DNA from 2 places in the Velazquezella soli genome. Region 1 is predicted to be linked to the other one. Evidence: predicted binding sites of a transcription regulator. Region 1 holds the regulator's gene; the other holds the start of a gene.

The links. The regulator HrcA, encoded in region 1, represses chaperone genes, less so after heat shock. The targets are predictions, from matches to a motif close to GTTAGCACTCNCNNNNNGNGAGTGCTAAC.
Region 2: the regulator HrcA is predicted to act here: its motif matches at 3,658-3,686, upstream of groES (co-chaperone GroES).

Annotation. Positions count from the first base shown of each region.
Region 1 covers NZ_CDRNXF010000004.1:113,074-119,725, forward strand. The annotation lists gene rpoN (RNA polymerase factor sigma-54) at 1-64, shown strand, start outside; gene hpf (ribosome hibernation-promoting factor, HPF/YfiA family) at 293-865, shown strand; gene ptsN (PTS IIA-like nitrogen regulatory protein PtsN) at 927-1,391, shown strand; gene AC0JZ8_RS04150 (hypothetical protein) at 1,531-1,767, shown strand; gene grpE (nucleotide exchange factor GrpE) at 1,840-2,478, opposite strand; gene hrcA (heat-inducible transcriptional repressor HrcA) at 2,568-3,647, opposite strand; gene rph (ribonuclease PH) at 3,781-4,500, shown strand; gene AC0JZ8_RS04170 (VOC family protein) at 4,624-5,028, shown strand; gene rdgB (RdgB/HAM1 family non-canonical purine NTP pyrophosphatase) at 5,037-5,681, shown strand; gene hemW (radical SAM family heme chaperone HemW) at 5,718-6,652, shown strand, end outside.
Region 2 covers NZ_CDRNXF010000004.1:3,250,235-3,256,886, reverse strand. The annotation lists gene AC0JZ8_RS19440 (methyl-accepting chemotaxis protein) at 1-1,359, opposite strand, end outside; gene groL (chaperonin GroEL) at 1,599-3,245, opposite strand; gene groES (co-chaperone GroES) at 3,305-3,601, opposite strand; gene chrA (chromate efflux transporter) at 3,760-5,109, shown strand; gene AC0JZ8_RS19420 (TIGR01459 family HAD-type hydrolase) at 5,255-6,103, shown strand; gene AC0JZ8_RS19415 (bifunctional riboflavin kinase/FAD synthetase) at 6,117-6,652, shown strand, end outside.

The DNA of each region.
Region 1 (6,652 bases):
TATTCCGTCATCGGTGCAACGCAGGCGGGAAAAGCGCGCCATCGCGAAACTGGCAGCGTTCTAGCCTCACATATCGAGGGCAGTCATAGGCGACCCGGTATTCGCCACACGTGCCGCACAGATTGACATTCCGTTAATGGCAGTTTAGAGACCCGCCGCAACCTGACCGGGCGACACGGGATCTAAACCAATTCCCAAACCAATTTGGCCCTGCCATTCGTGAACCGCTTGGATCAAGAGGCCGGTTGGCGTAGACTGGAACATGCAAGTCACGACAATAAGGAGTAACTCCATGAGTGTGCGTGTATCCGGTAAACATATGGAAATCGGCGACTCGTTTCGACAGAAGATCGAGGACCACATCGGCGGTGCAGTGACCAAATACTTCGACGGGGGGTATTCGGGTCAGGTGATCGTCGAGAAGTCCGGCTCGCGTTTTTCGGCAGATTGCAAGGTGCATCTCGATACCGGGATCGTCCTGCATGCGGCCGGAGAAGCGAATGATCCACAGGCAAGTTTCGATGCTGCAGCGGAGCGGATCGAAAAACGCCTTCGTCGCTACAAGCGTCGACTGAAGGACCATCACGCCGGCAATCACGCGAACGGTTTTTCCGAAGTGGCTTACACGGTCATGGACCGTGTACCGGATGAAGAAGACGACGTGCCAGACGATTTCGCACCGACCATCGTTGCGGAAAGCACGAAGCAGTTGATGACGATGTCCGTTGCGACCGCCGTGATGGCGCTCGACATGACGGACGAACCGGTCCTGTTGTTCCGCAGCCCTGGAAAGGAGCTGAACATCGTGTACCGGCGCAATGACGGAAATATCGGTTGGATCGATTCCACCGGTATGAAGAACTAAAAACTCTCGGGAGAGCGCCTTTGGCGCTCTCTTCGCCCTTCGCGGCAAAAGGATGATAAGAATGGCTTTGGCGGATTTGCTGCAGCAAGATGCGATTGTTCCTGCCCTTAAAGTGACCTCCAAGAAGCAGCTTCTTCAGGAACTTGCTGTGAAAGCGGCCAAGCTGACGGGTGTTCCCGAGCGGGAGATCTTCGACGTCATCCTGCAACGGGAGCGGCTGGGGTCGACGGGCGTTGGCCACGGCATTGCCATCCCACATGGCAAGCTCAGCAGCATATCGTCCATCAAGGGCGTGTTCGCCCGCCTGGAATCGCCGATCGACTTCGAAGCGCTTGATGACGAGCCGGTCGATCTTGTGTTCCTGCTGCTCGCCCCAGAGGGCGCCGGTGCCGACCACCTGAAGGCGCTTTCGCGTATTGCCCGCGTATTGCGCGATCAGGATCTCGTTGCCAAGCTTCGCAAGACCGATTCCGCGTCGGCAATCTACGCCTTTCTGAATGCAGAACAGGCAAACCACGCCGCCTGAGGCGGCTCTATACTCCTTTTCTATAGAGTAAAGCCGCGCGTTCACCCTCGAATGGAGCGGCTAATCTTGTTTTCGAGCCCTCTTTAGAATTGCCTTTTGTCAAATACGCCACATGTCTTTCCCGTTGAAGGAGATAGACATGAATGACGACATACGTGCCAGGATCGCTGCGAATGACAGACTGCTCAAGGCGGTTATCATCCTGCTGGCGATCAAGGATCCCCATCTTCTCGATGAGCTCGATGCAATCTTCAAAATTGCCGATGGTCAGGAGGGACTGATCGGCGATGCGGACAAGAAGACCCGAGCCCATCTCAATTCGGAACTGGCCCTGATCCGTTCCCTGGCGCATGTTTCGCTGGATACGACGCACTGATCCTTACCCGCGGTCGCCAAACGCAAATGGGCGCCCGAGGCGCCCATTTTTCTTGGAAAGGCTCTAAGGAGCTCAGTCCTTCTTGTCTTCAGCCGCCGCTGCTTCAACCTTCGGGCCGCCCTTGGCGACGCCGACCATGGCCGGGCGCAAGACGCGTTCGCCAATAATGAAGCCGGCCTGGACGACCTGCATGACAGTGTTGTTGGGTACATCCGCATTCGGGATCTCGAACATGGCCTGATGGAAGTTCGGATCGAACTTCTCGCCTTCGGCATCGATCTTCTTGACGCCGTGCCGCTCGAGTGTCGACAGCATGCCACGCTCGGTCATTTCGACGCCTTCAAGCAGGCTCGTCAGCGTCGCATCGGCTCCGGCACGCTTGTCTGCCGGAACAGTGTCGAGCGCGCGGCGCAGATTGTCCGAGACGGCCAGCATATCGCGGGCAAAGCCCGAGACGGCGTAGGACTTGGCATCCTTTACTTCACGTTCGGTGCGGCGGCGAAGGTTGTCCATTTCAGCGGCAAGCCGCATGAAGCGATCGCGCAGATCGGAATTTTCAGCCTTGAGCACATCGATCGGATCGGGCTCCTGCGCGAAGAAGGCTTCCCCTGCGCTCTGATCGGCGGCGTCTTCGAGAGCGGATGCCACGGCTTCCGCCGTGTTTTCGACAGCAGCTGCGTCAGGTCCGTTCTTCTTGGTTTCGTCGGTCATGACGGTCTCCGGTGCGTATTGGAATCTGGAAGGGTGGTTGCGCCCGATATCGAGGTTCGGGGCGAAAAAATCAAGGCCTTGGGAACATCCTAGCGGGATAGCCTTGCAAGCAGCTGCGCCGTGTAATCCACCATCGGCACGATGCGCGAGTAATTCAGCCGGGTTGGGCCGATCACGCCGACCGCGCCGACGATGCGTTCCTCGCCATCACGATAGGGCGCAACGATGAGCGAGGAGCCGGACAGGGAGAACAGTTTGTTTTCCGAACCGATAAAGATCCGCACGCCCGGTCCCTTTTCGGCAAGGTCGAGGATCTCGATCAGGCTGTCCTTCTTTTCGAGATCGTCAAACAGCAGACGCAGCCGATCGAGATCGCTGACGTCAGCCAGACCTTCGAGAAGATTTGCCCGGCCGCGTACGATGAGCTGGCCCGGCTTTCCGTCCTCCTGATCACCAGACCAGAAAGCCAGACCACGCTCCACCAGATCATGCGACAGCGTGTGAAGCTCGCTTGCGACCTGTTCCTTCAGCATTTTCATCTGGCCGCGGAATTCCGGCAGCGTTTGGCCGGCGAGATGCGCGTTGAGGAAATTTGCGGCCTCGCCGAGCTGCGACGAGGTTACGCCGGCCGGCAGATCGATGATGCGGTTCTCCACCTGGTTATGATCGCCAACGAGGACGGCGAGCGCCTTGGTCGGCTCTAGGCGGATGAACTCGACATGTTTGAGGACCGGATCGTTCTTGGCGGTGATGACAATGCCAGCACCACGCGAGACGCCCGACAGCATCAGGCTTGCATCCGCCATCAGGTTTTCGAGCGTCTGATCGCGATCAGGCGGACGGATCTGCCGGTCGATGCTGGCGCGGTCTTCTTCCGAGAGATTGCCGACCTGCATGAAGGCATCGACAAAGAACCGCAGCCCTGTCTGGGTTGGCATGCGGCCTGCACTGATATGCGGCGAGTAGATGAGGCCGAGCTCTTCGAGATCGCTCATGACGTTGCGCACGGAAGCCGGTGACAGCGACATCGGCAGAAGTCGCGACAGATTGCGCGAACCGACCGGCTCGCCGGATTCCAGATAGCTTTCCACGATGCGGCGAAAGATTTCCCGCGAACGATCATCAAGCACGGAGCCGTTGTCGCGACCCGTCAGTCCCGGAAATACCATTGGCCCCTTTACCATGCTGCTGATCTCATCTCCCAGATATAGTCGCTCACTTGCGCATCCGCAAAAGGGAAATTCTTTGCAAATGACGGCTCCGAGCCTTAGAAGGCGGAAACAATAATCCAGGGAGTGACGGATGCGGCCTTCAGGCAGACAGACAAATCAGATGCGCAAGATTTCGTTCGAGCGCAATTTCTCCAAGCATGCCGAGGGCTCCTGTCTCGTCAAGTTCGGCGATACCCATGTTCTGTGCACCGCAAGCCTTGAAGAAAAGACGCCGCCGTGGCTGCGCAATTCCGGCAAGGGCTGGGTCACCGCCGAATACGGAATGCTGCCGCGCGCCACCGGCGACCGGATGAAGCGCGAGGCTGCGACCGGCAAGCAGGGTGGCCGCACCCAGGAAATCCAGCGCCTGATCGGCCGTTCGCTGCGCGCCGTGGTCGATCTTTCCGCGCTTGGCGAAAAGCAGATCACCATCGACTGCGACGTGATCCAGGCCGATGGCGGCACCCGTACGGCGGCCATCACCGGCGGCTGGCTGGCGCTGTACGATTGCCTGAAATGGATGGACACCCGCTCGATGATCAAGCTCGACAAGGTTCTGAAAGACCATGTCGCGGCGATCTCGTGCGGCATCTTTGCAAGCCAGCCGGTCATCGATCTCGACTATCTCGAAGATTCGGCCGCCGAGACAGACGCGAATTTCGTCATGACGGGTAGCGGCGGCATCGTCGAGATTCAGGGCACGGCCGAGGGTGCTCCCTTCAGCCAGGAGGAATTCCTCAACCTGCTGTCGCTGGCACAGGACGGCACCCGGGAACTGGTAGCGCTGCAGAAGCAGGCGATCGGCGGCTGATTTCAACGCTGGCTGATTCAAGAGTTGCGAGGGGCAGTCTTCCTTTCCGGAGAGACTACCTCTCGATCGAACCTCCTCCCCCGCCTTCATGGCGGGGCAGCATCAGACAAGGGAGCCACTGTTTTGATCGACGGCATTCTCGAAACAGCGCTCTATGTCGATGATCTCGATGCGGCGGAAGCCTTTTACGGTGAACTGCTCGGGCTTGAGCGGGTGCTGCGGGCCGGCGATCGCCACGTGTTTTACCGATGCGGACCCGGCATCCTGTTGATCTTCAATCGCGCCGAGACGCTGAAGTCGCCGCCTGATGATGCGCTGCCGGTTCCGCCGCATGGCACGACAGGACCGGGGCATGTGTGCTTTCGTATGGACGGCCCGGCGATTGACAGAATGGTCGAAAAGCTCAACAAGGCGGGCATCGTGATTGAAAGCGATTTTCGCTGGCCAACCGGCGCCCGATCCCTCTATTTCCGCGACCCGGCCGGCAACAGTCTGGAATGCGCAGAGCCGAGGCTCTGGAATCTATAGGAACCTTCATGCGCAAGCTTGAGACGAAAACGATCGTCGTTGCCAGCCACAATGCCGGCAAGATCCGTGAGATTGCCGAATTGATCGGTCCGTTCGGCTTTTCGGCAAAGTCCGCAGCCGAACTGAAGTTCGAGGAACCGGACGAGACCGGCACGACATTCGAGGAAAATGCGGCGATCAAGGCGCTTGCGTCTGCCAAGGCGTCCGGCCTGCCCGCCCTTTCCGACGATAGCGGCATCGTCATCGATGCGCTGGACGGTGCTCCCGGTGTCTATACCGCCAACTGGGCCGAGCGCGAGGATGGCAGCCGTGATTTCGCGATGGCGATGCAGAAGGTGGAAGACGCGCTGCAGGAAAAGGGTGCGACCACGCCCGACAAGCGCAGCTGCCGTTTTGTGAGCGTTCTCTGCCTTGCCTGGCCGGATGGCCACACCGAACTCTTCCGCGGCGATGTCGAGGGCGTTGTCGCCTGGCCGCCGCGCGGTGCTGCCGGGTTCGGTTACGACCCGATCTTCCAGCCGGAAGGTCACGAGACCACGTTCGGCGAAATGACCAGCGAGGAAAAGCACGGCTGGAAGCCTGGCGATGAGCACGCGCTTTCGCACCGGGCCCGCGCGTTCAAGCTGTTCGTCGAAACCTGCCTGGAGGCCTGATCCCCATTGAACGCCGTCGCTCCCCTTTTTTCCGGCATGCTGCTACCCGACACGGGTGAGCCGGGCTTCGGCGTTTACGTGCACTGGCCGTTTTGCGCGGCCAAATGCCCCTATTGCGATTTCAACAGCCATGTCCGCCACCAGCCCGTGGATCAGCTTCGCTACACCGCCGCGTTTCTGAAAGAGATGGAGACGATGCGCAAGATGAGCGGGCCGAAGACGGTCACGAGCATCTTTCTGGGCGGCGGCACGCCTTCGCTGATGGATCCTTCAACCGTCGGGGCGATCCTCAACGGGATCGCGCAGCACTGGCATGTGCCTGACGGGATCGAGATCACGATGGAGGCGAACCCTTCAAGCGTCGAGGCGGAGCGCTTTCGCGGCTACCGGGCTGCCGGCATCAACCGGGTTTCGATGGGCGTGCAGGCGCTCAACGATACGGATCTCAAATTCCTCGGCCGCCTGCATGACGTGGCAGACGCGCTGAAGGCGATCAAGCTGGCGCGCGAGATCTTTCCGCGCATGTCGTTCGACCTGATCTACGCCCGTCCCAAGCAGACCGTGGAGGCCTGGGAAGCGGAGCTGAAGCAGGCCATTTCCTATGCCGTCGATCACCTTTCCCTCTATCAGCTGACGATCGAGGAAGGCACGCCGTTCTACGGCCTGCACAAGGCTGGTAAGCTGATCGTTCCAGATGACGAGCAGTCGGCGCTTCTCTATGAGGCGACGCAGGAGATCACCGCAGCGCATGGCATGCCGGCCTACGAGGTCTCCAACCACGCCAAGCCGGGTGCCGAAAGCCGGCACAACCTGACCTACTGGCGCTATGGCGATTATGCCGGCATCGGTCCCGGCGCGCATGGCCGTCTGACGCGGGGACGCGACAAGATCGCCACTGCCACCGAGCGGCGTCCGGAGACCTGGCTGGATCAGGTCGAGACACAAGGCCACGGCATGGTCGACCAGGAACT
Region 2 (6,652 bases), 3.1 Mb from region 1:
GGTCTGGAAGGCGATTTCGTCGATCACGCCGATGATGTTGGAGATCTGCGAGGACGACTGTTCGATCCGCTGCATCGCATCGACCGCTTTTGCAACGACGGCGCCGGACTGGGCAGCCGATTGATTGGCTTCGATCGCCATCGACCGGGCTTCTTCCGTGCGGCTGGTGGAGGTGCTGACATTGGCCGTGATCTGGTCGAGCGCTGCAGCTGTCTCTTCGAGCGAGGCGGCCTGCTGTTCGGTACGTTTCGACAGGTCGCCGGCGCTCTGGCTGAGTTCGCGGGATCCGCCGTCGATCGCGTTGGTGGCGTTGGCGACGGAGTGGAGCGTGTCGCGCAGCTTGGCGACCGAGTCGTTGAAATCCGCTCGCAAGCCTTCGAAGTCTGCGGCGAAAGCCCGGTCCAATTGGAAGGTCAGGTCTCCGGCCGAGAGCCGCTTGAGGCCTTCCGCCAGACCATTGGTCGCCTCGGCCATCGCCTCGCTGCGTTGGCGTTCGCTCTCCGCGTTGCGGACACGGTCCGCTTCCTGGGTCGTACGGTTCAGCTCGGCTTCATGCTCCATTTCCTTGCTGCGCAGAGCATTGTCCTTGAACACCTGCAAGGCCTTGGCCATGCTGCCGACCTCGTCGCGGCGGTCCGCGCCGGCCACCAGCGCCGACAGATCCCCGTTTGCAAGGGTCAGCATCGTGCGCTGCAAGTGCTGGATGGGTCGTGCAAGCCAGGCACGGATCAGGAAGAAGCCTGCGACGAGCACGAGGGCGAGACCTCCGATAACAGCCCCGAAAGTGGCGTAGATGGTTGTCTTCGCACTGGCGCTGAGATTTTCGCTTTCCTGATTTGCAGCTGTCATCACTTCGTCGGTCACCACCGTGAGTTTTTCGGTAACGGCCGCAAACTTCGGCTTGCAGTCCCTCATGAAGGCTTCCTGAGACGCCAGCACGGCAGCCTCGTCCGTGGCCTGAGCTGCGGCCTGAACCACAGGGCCGCAAGCGTCATTGAGAACGCTCAAACCTTCCGCCTTGATCGGCGCCAGCTTGGCATTAGCGGGAAGGGCCGCCATCGCCTTGTCCATCCAGCCACCAAAAGAGGATTTGGCTTTTTCAAACGCCGCAAGATTGCTCGCGTTCTCTTCGTCAGTGCGCGACACAAGCAGGTCGCCAGCGGCAGCGTGCCCGGTCTGCATGTAGCGATTGGCGCGTGCAATTGCCAAAGTTGCCAGGCTTTCCTGCTGGAGAAGCCCGCCATACTCGCTATCCAGCGTTCGAATGCTGTTGCTGCTGTAGAAGGCAGTTGCGACGACGAATATGCCGAAGAACGACATGAGCGTCAGAAATTTACCGATCAAAGATACGTGCTTCATGGCAACCTGCGCGTTGGTGTTTGATTAAGCGCAGTTAATGTGAAGTTGCTTAGAAGAGCGTCACTGCCGAATTACTATTTTATACGAATAAAAATTATCAGTCCTTGTCGTTCGGTAAGTTCAGAGGGGGAAATGCTATGCATGCTGTATGCCTCAATAGCAGAAAGGGCGCCGGTTGCCCGACGCCCTTTCCGAAACACTGAACCTGAAGGATCAGATGTGCAGACCTTACGGCCTGATCACATCATGTCCATTCCGCCCATGCCGCCCATGCCGCCGCCGCCCATGCCGCCGCCAGCCGATTCCTTCTTAGGAAGTTCGGCAATCATGGCTTCGGTGGTGATCAGCAGCGAAGCAACCGAAGCTGCGTTCTGCAGAGCCGTACGAACGACCTTGACCGGGTCGACGATGCCCATGGCGATCATGTCGCCATATTCCGACGTCTGGGCGTTGTAGCCGAAGTTGTCGCTGTCGCCGTCGAGGATCTTGCCGACAACGATCGAAGCTTCGTCACCAGCGTTGGTTGCGATCTGGCGAACCAGCGACTGCAGCGCCTTGCGGACGATGTTGATGCCGGCTTCCTGGTCGTCGTTCGCGCCCTTGGACGTGATCTTGGTCGAAGCGCGCAGGAGTGCGGTACCGCCGCCTGGGACGATGCCTTCCTGAACGGCAGCGCGCGTCGCGTTGAGCGCGTCGTCGATGCGGTCCTTGCGTTCCTTGACTTCGATCTCCGTGGAGCCGCCGACGCGGATGACGGCAACGCCGCCAGCGAGCTTGGCAAGACGTTCCTGCAGCTTTTCGCGGTCATAGTCCGAAGAAGTTTCTTCGATCTGTGCCTTGATCTGTGCAACGCGGCCTTCGATGTCGGTCTTCTGACCGGCGCCGTCGACGATCGTCGTATTTTCCTTGGTGATCGAAACCTTCTTCGAACGGCCGAGCATGTCGAGCGTTACGGTTTCGAGCTTGATGCCGAGGTCTTCGGAGATGACAGTGCCGCCCGTCAGGATGGCGATGTCTTCCAGCATGGCCTTGCGGCGATCGCCGAAGCCAGGAGCCTTGACAGCAGCAATCTTCAGGCCGCCACGCAGCTTGTTGACGACGAGCGTTGCAAGAGCTTCGCCTTCGACGTCTTCAGCGATGATGAGGAGCGGCTTGCCGGTCTGAACGACAGCTTCGAGAACAGGCAGCATGGCCTGAAGGTTCGAAAGCTTCTTTTCGTGCAGAAGGATGTAAGCGTCGTCGAGATCGGCGACCATCTTTTCCGGGTTGGTCACGAAGTAAGGCGACAGGTAGCCGCGGTCGAACTGCATGCCTTCGACGACTTCGAGTTCGGTTTCAGCGGTCTTGGCTTCTTCGACGGTGATAACACCTTCGTTGCCGACCTTCTGCATGGCTTCAGCAATGTCACGGCCGACCTGTGCGTCGCCGTTTGCCGAAATCGTGCCGACCTGTGCAACTTCTTCCGAAGTCGAGATCTTCTTGGCGTTGGCCTGGAGATCCTTGACGACTTCTGCAACGGCGAGATCGATGCCGCGCTTCAGGTCCATCGGGTTCATGCCGGCTGCAACGGCCTTGTTGCCTTCGCGAACGATGGCCTGTGCAAGAACGGTAGCAGTCGTGGTGCCGTCGCCCGCGATGTCGTTGGTCTTCGAAGCAACTTCGCGGACCATCTGGGCGCCCATGTTTTCGAACTTGTCTTCAAGTTCGATTTCCTTGGCGACCGAAACACCGTCCTTGGTGATGCGCGGAGCGCCGAAGGACTTGTCGATGATGACGTTACGACCCTTGGGGCCGAGCGTGACCTTCACTGCGTCAGCGAGGATGTCGACGCCGTGAAGCATCTTTTCGCGCGCGGTGCGGCCAAACTTGATTTCTTTAGCTGCCATGTTGGGAACTCCTGAAAAGGGGTGTCAGCAAATATTGGAAGAAGAGCAGTCGGCTAAAATCAGCCGATGATGCCCATGATGTCGGCTTCCTTCATGATCAGAAGGTCGACGCCATCGAGCTTGACTTCGGTGCCCGACCACTTGCCGAACAGAACGCGGTCGCCGACCTTGACGTCGAGTGCAACCTGCTTGCCGCTTTCGTCGCGGGCGCCAGGACCAACGGCGATGATTTCGCCTTCAGCTGGCTTTTCCTTGGCGGTATCGGGAATGATGATGCCGCCCTTGGTCTTTTCTTCAGACTCGACGCGCTTGACTACAACGCGGTCGTGCAGGGGGCGAAAATTGGTGCTTGTCATTGTCTAATCCCTCGATCAAATGACATGGACGGGTCTCAAGGACCCGCGGAGTGACGTTTAGCACTCATCTATCGAGAGTGCTAACGAGACCCGAGATAAGGATGGCTGCGAGCTGAGTCAAGAACGGGCTTGAAAAATTCAGGGCTCAAGGAGCGGCCATGCAGAATACGCTTAACGACCAAAACCCGGGCCCGGCGCCGAGCTTTCGTGAGCTCACAGGCGTGTTTGCCCGTATCGGCGCCCTTAGTTTCGGAGGGCCTGCCGGACAGATCGGCATGATGCACAAGACTTTGGTGGAAGAAAGACGCTGGCTCTCGGAAGAGCGGTTTCTGCATGCCCTCAATTACTGCATGCTGCTGCCCGGCCCGGAGGCGCAGCAACTGGCCACCTATATCGGCTGGCTGCTGTTTGGCGTGCGCGGCGGTATCGTTTCAGGCCTGCTTTTCGTGCTTCCCGGCCTTGCCATCATTCTGGGGCTTTCGGCGGCCTACGTCCTCTACCAGGATGCGACATGGCTTGCCGGCCTGTTCTTCGGCCTGAAGGCGGCGGTCCTTGCAATCGTGGTGGAGGCCGTGATCCGCCTCGGACGCCGAACACTGAAAACCACATTCCTGCGCTGCGTCGCGGCCGCGGCCTTCGTGGCCCTGTTCTTCTTCAGCCTGCCGTTTCCGCTCGTCGTGTTTGCGGCCGGTCTCGCAGGCTATCTGATGACGCGGGCAGGGGGGCAGCAAACTCAAGACGGCGTCGCCAAAGGAGACGGCCCTCCCGGCGCGAAAACACCTGGTGTCGCCCGCACGATCGCGACGCTTGTATTCTGGATCCTCATCTGGCAGTCGCCTGTCCTAGCGCTCTGGGCCTTCGGAGCACCGGAAAGCTTGTCCAGCCTGTTCGCGTTTTTCTCCAAGATGGCACTGGTCACCTTCGGCGGCGCCTATGCGGTTTTGGCCTATGTGGCGCAGGTCGCAGTCGCCGATTACGGCTGGCTTAAGCCGGGGGAGATGCTGGACGGACTGGCGCTTGCCGAAACCACGCCGGGCCCGCTCGTGCTGGTCCTGTCCTTCGTCGGCTTTCTTGTTGGCTTCAGAGAGGCGTCCGGTCTCGGCCCCGTCACGGGCGGAATTGTCGGCGGCCTGCTTGTCGCCTGGGCAACCTTCGTGCCGAGCTTCGTCTTCATCTTTGCGGGCGCCCCTCTGATCGAACGCCTGCGCGGCAACGCCCTTTTATCCGGCGCGCTGTCTGCCATCACCGCCGCGGTCGTCGGCGTCATCCTCAACCTCGCGATCTGGTTCGGCCTGCATGTTCTGTTCAGAGAGGTTCGCCACGTCGATCTCTTTGCGCCAGCAGCATTTGGCCTTTCCGTCCCGGTCTGGTCCAGCCTCGATCCCGTCGCTCTTTTGCTTTTCGCAGCCTCCGCCATCATGCTGCTCGTCCTGAAGCTCGGCATGGTGCCGGTGCTCGCCATCAGCGCGGCGGCGGGTTTTCTCGCCCAGATCTTCCTGATGTCGTGAGGATCGTATCATTGCAAAAATATGAAGTTTTGCCGGGATCTACGTCGCGCGGCCCGCTTTCACCGCCTTCTCCCTTGTAATCTCGCCAACGGTTTGCGATGTCAGCCTCCTAATCGAGCAGGCAAAACCGGCAGGAACTTTTGATATGGCAAAGCGCATCCAGAATTTGAACGACGTGATCGAGGGCTACGATGTCGTGCTTTCGGATGTCTGGGGCGTGGTCCATAACGGTGTCGAAGCCTTCCAGCATTCCTGCACGGCGCTCGCCGCCGCCAGAGAAGCCGGCGCCACTGTCGTGCTGATCACCAACTCGCCGCGCCCCGCACCTGGTGTTATCGAGCAGATGAAGCATCTCGGCGTGCCGGACGAAAGCTACGACCGGATCGTCACCTCTGGCGATGTCACCCGGCATCTGGTCGCCGAAGGTCCGAAGAAGGTGTTTCTGCTGGGGCCTGAACGCGACCTCAATTTCTTCGACGGACTGGGTATCGAGATCGTTTCTGAAGCCGACGCCGACTGCGTCGTCTGCACCGGCTTCTTCGACGACGAGAAGGAAGTGCCCGAAGACTATACCCAGATGCTGACCACCTTCATCAACCGCGACGTGCCGATGATCTGCGCCAACCCGGATCTGGTGGTCGAGCGCGGTCACCGGATCATTCCCTGCGCCGGTGCGGTCGCCGCCTATTACGAACAGCTCGGCGGCCAGGTCCGAGTGGCCGGCAAGCCGCACAAGCCGATCTACGACGAAGCGATCTCGCTTGCCCGCAAGGAGCGCGGTGATGTCGACAAGGCGAGGGTTCTCGCGATCGGCGACGGCATGCCGACCGATGTTCGCGGCGCGCTTTCGCAAGGCCTCGACCTGCTTTATATCAGTGCCGGCATTCACATCGCGGAATATTCCGTCGATGGCGAAACCGATGAGGCGATCATGCAGGAATGGCTGAAAAGCGAGAACGCCGCGCCGAAATTCTGGATGCCGCGCCTCGCCTGATCCGGAACCTGACATGACCGTATTTCATCGCAACGAAATGAAGGAGCCGCTGCCCGAAAGCCTCAAGGGCGGCGTCGTCGCGATCGGCAATTTCGATGGCGTCCATCGCGGCCATCGCAGCGTGCTCGATCGGGCGCTGGAACTTGCCAGTGAACGCGGCGTGCCAGCACTCGTGCTGACCTTCGAGCCGCATCCCCGCACCGTCTTCAAGCCCGACCAGCCCGTGTTCCGGCTGACACCGGCACCGCTCAAGGCACGGCTCTTGGAGGCCATGGGGTTCCGCTCGGTCATCGAGTACCCGTTCGATCGCGACTTCGCGACCCGATCGGCCGAGGATTTTGTGAAGACCATCCTGACCGATTGGCTGGGCGCAAGCGCCGTCGTCACCGGCTTCGACTTCCATTTCGGCAAGGGCCGTGAAGGCGGACCGGCCTTCCTGATGACCGCCGGCGATCGTCACGGGTTCACCGTTTCGCTGGTGGATGCCTTTCGCGATGAAAACGCAGAAGTCGTGTCGTCGAGCCGCATCCGCGATCTGATCGCCGAAGG